2 regions of the Shewanella sp. Pdp11 genome follow, and region 2 is predicted to be linked to the other one. Evidence: riboswitches for the same ligand, from Rfam matches in the RefSeq annotation. Region 2 holds a riboswitch; the other holds the start of a gene.
The links. Region 2 has a riboswitch for cobalamin ahead of AYJ58_RS07625 (ABC transporter ATP-binding protein). Riboswitches for the same ligand answer to the same signal wherever they lie in the genome.

Region 1 (4,216 bases), 1.9 Mb from region 2:
AAGAAAATTTATCCCGAAGTTACCTTAGGTAAGCATGGTATTGTCGCATCATACAAAACCATGAAAAAATCAACCATTGAAACAGTAGAAACCAATGCTATTTTTAACTATAAATTTGGCAAGATAGAAGACAAACCCGCTACTGACAATGAAGAGATTAAAAGTATAGCGAATAAGTCAGCTGCAGAGGAGACCAAGTCTAAACAGACTAAGCCTAAATTAACTATGTATGCAAACAAAGAAGACAACACATCGAAAGAAGTTAATAATAAAAATGAGATATCTGCCGATAATAATGATAAAAATAGCTATGAATATTATCTTGGTATTAAACCGCTAAATAAAGAAGAACAAGATAAACAATTTAAGAATAGATAATAGCAAAAGCAGCCTTTATATTCATTTAAAGGCTGCAAAATAGCTTATGTAGTCAGATATTAAAAACGATAACCAAGGGTTAAACGAATATCACGGCCTCGACCAGAGTAATAACTATCCCCCCAATCGCCACCGTAATAACCTGCACTGACATAATCTTTATCGAATACATTATCGATACGCAGGCTGGCAAGCCAAGCATCACGATTGTAGTTCAAGGCTAAATTACCAAGCACGTAACTTGCCAGCTTATCGCCTTCGTTGCCGTTATCGCCTTCAATAAAACGATCACCCGTGTAGATAGCTTCGGCAAACACCTGGAAATGCTCAGCAAAATCCATGCTGACATAACCGCGCCCTGTGTGTTTTGCCACCCAAGACAGCTCTTTGCCATCATTGATACCGTCAGTAAATTCAGCATCGATATAGTTATACTCTAGCCCGAGCTGCAGCGCTTTAGTCACCTGCCAATCCCAATCGGCACTCGCGCCATAACGACGAGAAGCGTCGGCATTGACGTTAGCGCCTTGAAAATCTCCATTTGGAGGTGTCTCCGCGCTAGGATCGAACACGATTTCATCTTCCAAATCGAGACGATATAGGCTCACTCGTAGAGTTTGGCTCGCGAGAGTCCAATCCCAACCCGCTTCGTAGGAGCGGCCCGTCTGCGGCTTTAAGCCAAACACATCTTTAGGGGTATAAGCTTGCTCATCCACTTTGGCAAAACGGAAGTTTTCATCGCCACGTAGATAGAATCTGTGATCTGTATTAGGACGGTAGTTTAGGCCGAACTCGAATGCAGTAGCATCTTCATCTAAATCGATACCACTAGGATAAACTTTGCGATCGACTAACTCGTCGGTCACCCGCGCATATCGCCCACCCACAACATAACTTAGGGTATGACTTAATGGCACAGTGGCTTGTAAGTAAGCACTTTGTGTTTGCTGCACATTACTGCGCGCCATAGTGTCAAAATCAGCCTTACCACGGCTAATGTCTAAACCTGTGACTAGGTTTAGCTCACCTTGACGCGTACTGTAGCTCGCTAACGCTTTAGGGCTAAACATCAACAGTGAGCGTGTATTATGGCTGTTCGCCCCCCAATTAAAAGAAGACACTAAGGTATCGCTGTAATCTAAATCCGCCGCCAGCGCCCAGTTTTGATTGAGCTGATGCTGGTAACCCGTACGCGCCGCAGTGGTCATTTCGTGAGAATATTGCTTCTGGTTCCCAGAGTCACGTGGGTTGTCTTTAAATTGATCTTTAGTAAGCGAGCCAGGATTTTCACGGTCATCGTCGTAATAGCTGGTTTCAACGAAGAACGAGTCTGTGGCCGTTTTATATTGAATGCGGCCAAGAATAGAGCCGGTTTCGTTAGCATTATGTTTGCGATAGTTGTCACCTTGGTTGTAACTACCGGTGAAAAAGTAACGCCAATCTTTGTTGATCGCGCCAGACACATCACCGCGACCTTCATAGGTATCAAAGCTGCCGCCGGATAACTGTACGCTACCGCCGGTATTTTCAGGGGATTTAGTGACAATATTGATCACGCCGCCTACCGCTTGGTCACCATAAAGCACACCCGCACTACCCGATAAAATTTCGATGCGTTCGACTTGGTTAAGCGGAATGGCATTAAGACTAGGAGCTGCGATATCGATATTATTGAGGCGACGACCATCAAGTAAAATCAGCGTGTTATTCACAGCAGTGCTGGCGCTAAAGCCACGCATCGCAAAACTAGTACCGATGTTATTATCTGAAATTTGAATACCACTTTGACCGCGTAAAACCTCAGTCACACTAGTGGCACCGCTCATTTCAATCGCCGCAGCGTCAATCACATTCACATTCGCGGCAATATTTAACGGGGTATTGTCAGAGCGGCCAATCACGACAAGATGCTCGTCGACTTTCGCTGTGCTGGTAGCGTCAGCCGCCATAGCGGGCGCGATAACGGAAAAACTGCAAAGGCTACCGATCAGCAGCGCGATTTTGGTTGGATTTGTTCCCATTTTACCTTTAACTCCTGCAAGGAAAACGGGGCATTAGCGCCACGATACTGTTCATTCAGTAAAAGATACTGACAGTGACTATCGCATTTTGAGATCTGCCCACCGAAATCTCAAAAACACCTTTAGGGCCGGTCTCCGGACTTAGGCTATGTTAATCCGTAAAAATAGAATTAACGCGAGACTGACCTTTAACATTCTGACTATCGGGCTCTGTCTTGAACACACCAATCAAACGCGGTCTTCTCTCACCTTTTACCGTTGCGGGGGCAGTGCCAGAATTTCACTGGCTTCCCGATTATCTCGCGGCTTTCGCACGCAAGCACCTCAGAAGGTTGACTAAAAATTTGATTCATAGGGCACAGCCATCAATAAAACAGCGATACTCCCTTAAGGCTCAGCACATTATAGAGCCTGAGCGCGCGCATTATAGACGTCTATACGGATGAAAGTCCATCAAACTCAAGCGAACGTCTACAGTCTACTTCAAGGAGAATGGGACTAAAGCGGAGATAAAATCTTGGCTATTATCTGCCTGCAGTGGTGGTTTATCGACAGAAAAAACGGCACCTCGCATCGACTTATGCAGTAGATACAAATCTTTATTGCCACTGACAACCGTATAGTAGCCAATTTCCCCTTGAGGAATCGAAGCATAGGCTTTGGGATTCACTTGCGTGGCATTGTGGATATTGGGCATGGCTGTACAGCCTAAAATAGCCCTAAATCCCTCGTGTCCATCAACTTCAGTGTCGCCGAGCTTCTGGTACACCACTTCGCCGTCACAGGTCGATTTATAGGTCTGGGCCATCGCATCTAAAAAACGCTCTGGGCTAATACTCTCGGCCATATCCTTAAAGCCCTGCACGCAAAATAGTGCACTCCACTGGGTTAATGCTTCCTGCTCAGGCACATATTCTGCCATAAACATGCCTGCTTGCTCCTCATGATAAGCCTGCTTCCAGCCCGCAGGCAGATTGAACCCTAATTGCTGACCAAATACCGGCAATACATGGGTATGAGCAGCGCCGCTTTCGCTCCGAGCTATATCTAATGTGGCTTGAACTGGCTCTGAGCCAATTAAGCTGCAGAGTAATAACACACTGGCACCTTGAAACAATCCAATAGGTGAACACAATGCTAATTTCATACTTATCATCCTTGTATCGCACTTATAATTAATACGACATCATGAAATTGAACAGAAAACACCCAGCATTCTAACGAAGAACCTTCGCTGAAAACAGTCAAAAAGTTATATTAACTGCCACTTTAAAAGAAATAATCACTATCACGGCTTGAATAACAGGGAAATATTCCGTTTATCTGCACAGTAACGGTAAAAAGGTTAGTGCTATTCGCTAAATAACCACATTTTTACTTCAGGTTTAGGCCTTTCCTGACTCAGAATCACCAGTCTTTGCTCTGGCGTTTCGCATTGGGCAACAGGGGTAAAATCCAGCGGCTTTATTACCAACGAATCGGCAGGCGGTAGCGGAGATTTGGCAAACATCTCGTTATTCATCGACCAAGAGACCCACTCTCCCTGTTCACTGATCCCGACATACCCCTCACCCGCCTTCGCTAACCAAGTTAATCGTGGAATACGCGCTATGAGCTTCTCAACATTTTCTAGGTTAGCCCTATAACCTACTGGCACGACTTTGCCATCAGGACGGGTAAATACAAATGATGCCGAACCTGGGATGATCTTGCTTCCCTCCTGCCAATACCGATTGAGAATATCTTGAGCATAGTGAAAACCATATAGATAGGCGTAGTCACTATCATCGACCAGGATTTGCGGTACGGCATTGTCA
Region 2 (4,216 bases):
CACCAGCGCCGTTAAAATAATCGGCTGACGGCCGGGAAACAGCATGCGCACTGTGTGGGGGATCATCAAACCGACAAAGCCAATCCCGCCGCAGGTGGCAACCAAAATCGCGGTAATCAAGGAGCAGAGCAACAGCATATTGAGTCGCAACTTAGGCACATTCACCCCTAAGGTATGCGCCGTTTCATCCCCCGCTTGCAACGCCATGATCTGCCGTTTCATGCCTAAAATAATGAACAAACTCGCGCCAATCACCAGTGTCGGCAGCACTAATAAGGACCAACTGGCCTTAGCAAAACTGCCTAAACTCCAAAACAACACAGAAGCCGTCGCCTGCGGACTGGCGAAATACAACAACAAACTTGTTAACGCGCCAAACATAAAAGAGGTCGCCACGCCTGAGAGCAACATGCGCTCCACTTGGCTATTGAGCCCAAGGCCAGACAAGGCCAGCACTATCAGTACCGACAAACTGGCGCCAATAAAAGCGCCGAAGGGCAAGCTAAACCAAAGCAAACCCGACAAGGCACCCGAGCCACTAAAAATCCCCGAGTTTGCCGCCATGCCCGCATTATCAAAAAATCCAGAGCCTGTGAATATCGTCAACATCACCACAGCGCCAAAGGACGCGCCGGAACTAATACCAAACAGATAAGGGTCGGCCAGCGGATTGCGGGTCACAGTTTGCAGCACACTGCCCGCCAAGGACAAGCCCGCACCCGCCACAAAGGCGAGCAAAATACGCGGCAGCCTGAGCTCCATCACGATGCGCTCTGTCATGCCATTGGCTTGAGTGAGGTTGGCCATTTTATTGATAAACACTTGGATAACATCGATAAAACTGATGTTCGCCGCGCCAAAACTTGTGGCGGCAATGGGGGTTATCAAAGTGATTATGCCTAATGCGACCAGCATCAGTTGTTGTCTCGTCAAAGGTGTCACCATACGCCCCAAATGTGAGATGAAATGCTATTTACTCCCTGAATCATCCGCCCTCGCCTCGCTCAGCCATGTGGTGCGTTAAGTCATGGTAACCATAAAAGTAGCTGATCAAGGGCTTTTTATGTTGTGGATGGGTCGATACCTTAGCGCACACGCCAAACACATCGCCAATTCGCGCCTCGGTTAATACTTCAGTTGGCGTGCCCATAGCGCTGACTTCACCGTTATGGATCAACAACAAACTGTCGCACAGGGCGCTGGCTAAATTGAGATCGTGAATAGAGGCAATCACGCTGATGCCAAGGCTACGCACCAATTCGAGGATTTGGATTTGATAACGCACATCGAGGTGGTTGGTTGGCTCATCAAGGATTAATAGCTGCGGCTGCTGCACTATGGCACGGGCGATTAAGGCACGCTGCTTTTCACCGCCAGATAAGTGCTCGTACTGTTGATGCATCTTATGGCTCAGGCCGACTTTCTCTAGAGCCTTGGCTATGCGCTCGCCGTCACAGCTCGAATTGGTATCGAACATGCCCTTATGCGGTGTTAAGCCCATGCTGACCAATTGCTCTGTGGTGAGGTCAAAATAGTGCGGCGTGTCTTGCTGCACTACGGCAACTCGGCAAGCAAACGCCTTGGGCGATAAACGCTCAATATCTTGATCAAACAGGGTAATTTTGCCCTGAGTCGGGCGAACAAAGCGATATAAACAGCGCAGCAAGCTAGACTTACCCGCACCGTTTGGACCAATCAAACCCAGCATCTGCCCGGTAGGCAGCGCAAAGTTAATATTGGAAAGAATGGTTTTGCCATCGATACACCAGCTTAGCTGGCTGACATCAAGCGCGACCGTTTGGCTCGCTGATGGGCGAGTGTCGCTGTCATTCAAGGTATGGCTCGTTTGGATGGCAGAGAGTTTCACCAAAGTGGTGCTCCTAGCGAGTCCAAACCTGAATTAAAAAAGGTTATGCACATTGTCATCGGCTCCCTCGAGTCACCCGCTCGAGAACTAAGGCTGCACGCAGCGATAACAGAAATAGGCAGGTCTCCTGACTCGTCACTTTTTGTATTAAAAACAATATAAAAAGTCACTCACAGTTGCGGGCACAGTTCGGGCTGACTGACAAGCAGCTCCCCGATTCCCTATTATGTTGAGATTGATTTCAAGCCTTTGCAGTGTAAGCTGGCAATCGTTGCCACAGAACATACTCGCACCACTCAAAACTCCCAACACCTATTTCTGTGACGTCATCCGATACGCTATCGCAAGCCTTGCAAGGCCGCGTGCTTAGGGGGACGCCAGGAAAACGCATTATCCTATATTTACCTTAATAGGCAATCGACAATCACGCTGGTAAGACAAGAAAAATCTTCACCTTAGGCCGATGCATATCACTCGCAGCGTCCGCTCGGCCAATCTAAACGCCAGTAACAAACGCCGTGCTCATCCTGCAGCACAGTAATGCTCACCACGGCCGCCACGGGTAAATCGAGTTGACTGAAAAATCCCACCGCCCGTTCAACCCCAAGGGCGCGCGCCATTAGGTGACGGATCACCCCGCCGTGGGTCACCACCCATACCTTGGCAGCCAGCTCACCCGTACTCAAGCCCTTACCCACGCTAGCGCCCGTAACCTGCTCGGCGTTATCTGAGTCGATAATCAACCGTTTAAACTCGGCGGCGAGTATCTGGTCAATCGTCCCATTCACCCGCGACTCGAAACTAGCCATAGTTTCCCCATTGGGCGGCGGTGTTTGCCAAGGGTTTTGCCAATAGGCCGCTAAATGTTCGCCCGCTTGTTGATACAGTTCATCGAGCCGACGACCGTCCCAATCGCCAAAGTCGATTTCTTGTAAACCCGATAAAAGCTGCGCCTGCAATGGCCTTGACTCAGATACCAGCGCCGCCGTCGAATGCAGCTTGGCGGCAAAGGCTTGGGCAAATTCGGCGCAGCGGCGTGAGGTCGAGCTATAAATCGCGCTACACACGCTGGCCTGTGACTCAACTGCTGCCGACATTTGCTGCCAGCCCTTTTCGCTTAGAGGCACATCCACACGGCCGCGTAAAATGGCGCCGCCTTCACACTCGCCGTGGCGCAACAATAACAATCGAACTTGTTTCATATATGCCTTTTAAAAATCTTAGGATCTAGAATCTAGGTGCTAGGAACCAAAGCCTAGAGCCTAGAGCCTAGAACCTAGATTCTAATGCCTTTGACTTTCATCTTGCCCTGACAATCATAAGTCGCGTATTATGGACGTCTATACGTTTAAATGTCCAAAAGCATTTTATAAAAACAAGTATCCAAAAACAAATGTCGATAGACCAGAATAAAATGCTCTTTGCATAACAAGGGTCGATGCTTGGACTTAACTTAGCTGTATTTAAGGTAATTATTTATGACGATACCCTCAACCAAAGCCGGCCAGATATTAGCAGACATTCGCAAACAGCTTGCAGAGCGCATTCTGATCTTAGACGGTGCCATGGGCACTATGATCCAAGGCTACAAACTGGAAGAAGAGGACTATCGCGGCGAGCGCTTTAAAGATTGGCACACGGATGTCAAAGGTAACAACGATTTATTGGTGTTGTCGCAACCCCACATCATCAAACAAATTCACACCGACTACTTAAACGCCGGTGCCGACATCATTGAAACCAACACCTTTAACGCCACCACCATCGCCATGGCCGACTACGACATGCAGTCGCTGTCCGCCGAAATTAACTTAGCCGGCGCACGCCTCGCCCGTGAAGCCTGTGATGAAGTCTTTGCTGCCACAGGCATTCCACGCTACGTCGCCGGTGTGTTAGGCCCCACTAACCGTACGTGTTCAATTAGCCCTGATGTGAACGACCCAGGCTATCGCAACGTCAGCTTCGATGAGTTAGTGACTGCTTACAAAGAATCCACTAAGGCACTGATTGAAGGCGGCGCGGATATCATTATGGTCGAGACCATATTCGATACCTTAAATGCCAAGGCCGCGCTGTTTGCGATTGAATCCGTATTCGATGACTTATTCGGTCAGCATTCGAGTGACCTCTTACCTATCATGATTTCGGGCACCATTACCGATGCCTCTGGCCGCACACTGACTGGCCAAACGACCGAAGCTTTTTACAATTCCCTACGCCATATCAAGCCCTTATCTATCGGCCTTAACTGTGCACTTGGGCCAAAAGAGCTGCGCCCATACGTCGAAGAATTATCCCGCATCAGTGAGTGTTATGTGTCGGCGCATCCAAATGCGGGTTTGCCGAACG

Region 1: linked by a shared signal. The riboswitch ahead of AYJ58_RS21030 (TonB-dependent receptor) and the one ahead of AYJ58_RS07625 (ABC transporter ATP-binding protein) in region 2 are both predicted to bind cobalamin.

The regions. Positions count from the first base shown of each region.
Region 1 covers NZ_CP015194.1:4,785,413-4,789,628, forward strand. Annotated here, with positions in the region: gene AYJ58_RS21025 (hypothetical protein) at 1-378, shown strand, start outside; gene AYJ58_RS21030 (TonB-dependent receptor) at 438-2,399, opposite strand; cobalamin riboswitch at 2,509-2,741, opposite strand; gene AYJ58_RS21035 (hypothetical protein) at 2,878-3,546, opposite strand; gene AYJ58_RS21040 (hypothetical protein) at 3,751-4,216, opposite strand, start outside.
Region 2 covers NZ_CP015194.1:1,725,349-1,729,564, reverse strand. Annotated here, with positions in the region: gene AYJ58_RS07630 (FecCD family ABC transporter permease) at 1-945, opposite strand, end outside; gene AYJ58_RS07625 (ABC transporter ATP-binding protein) at 986-1,867, opposite strand; cobalamin riboswitch at 1,968-2,133, opposite strand; gene AYJ58_RS07620 (histidine phosphatase family protein) at 2,338-3,069, opposite strand; gene metH (methionine synthase) at 3,346-4,216, shown strand, end outside.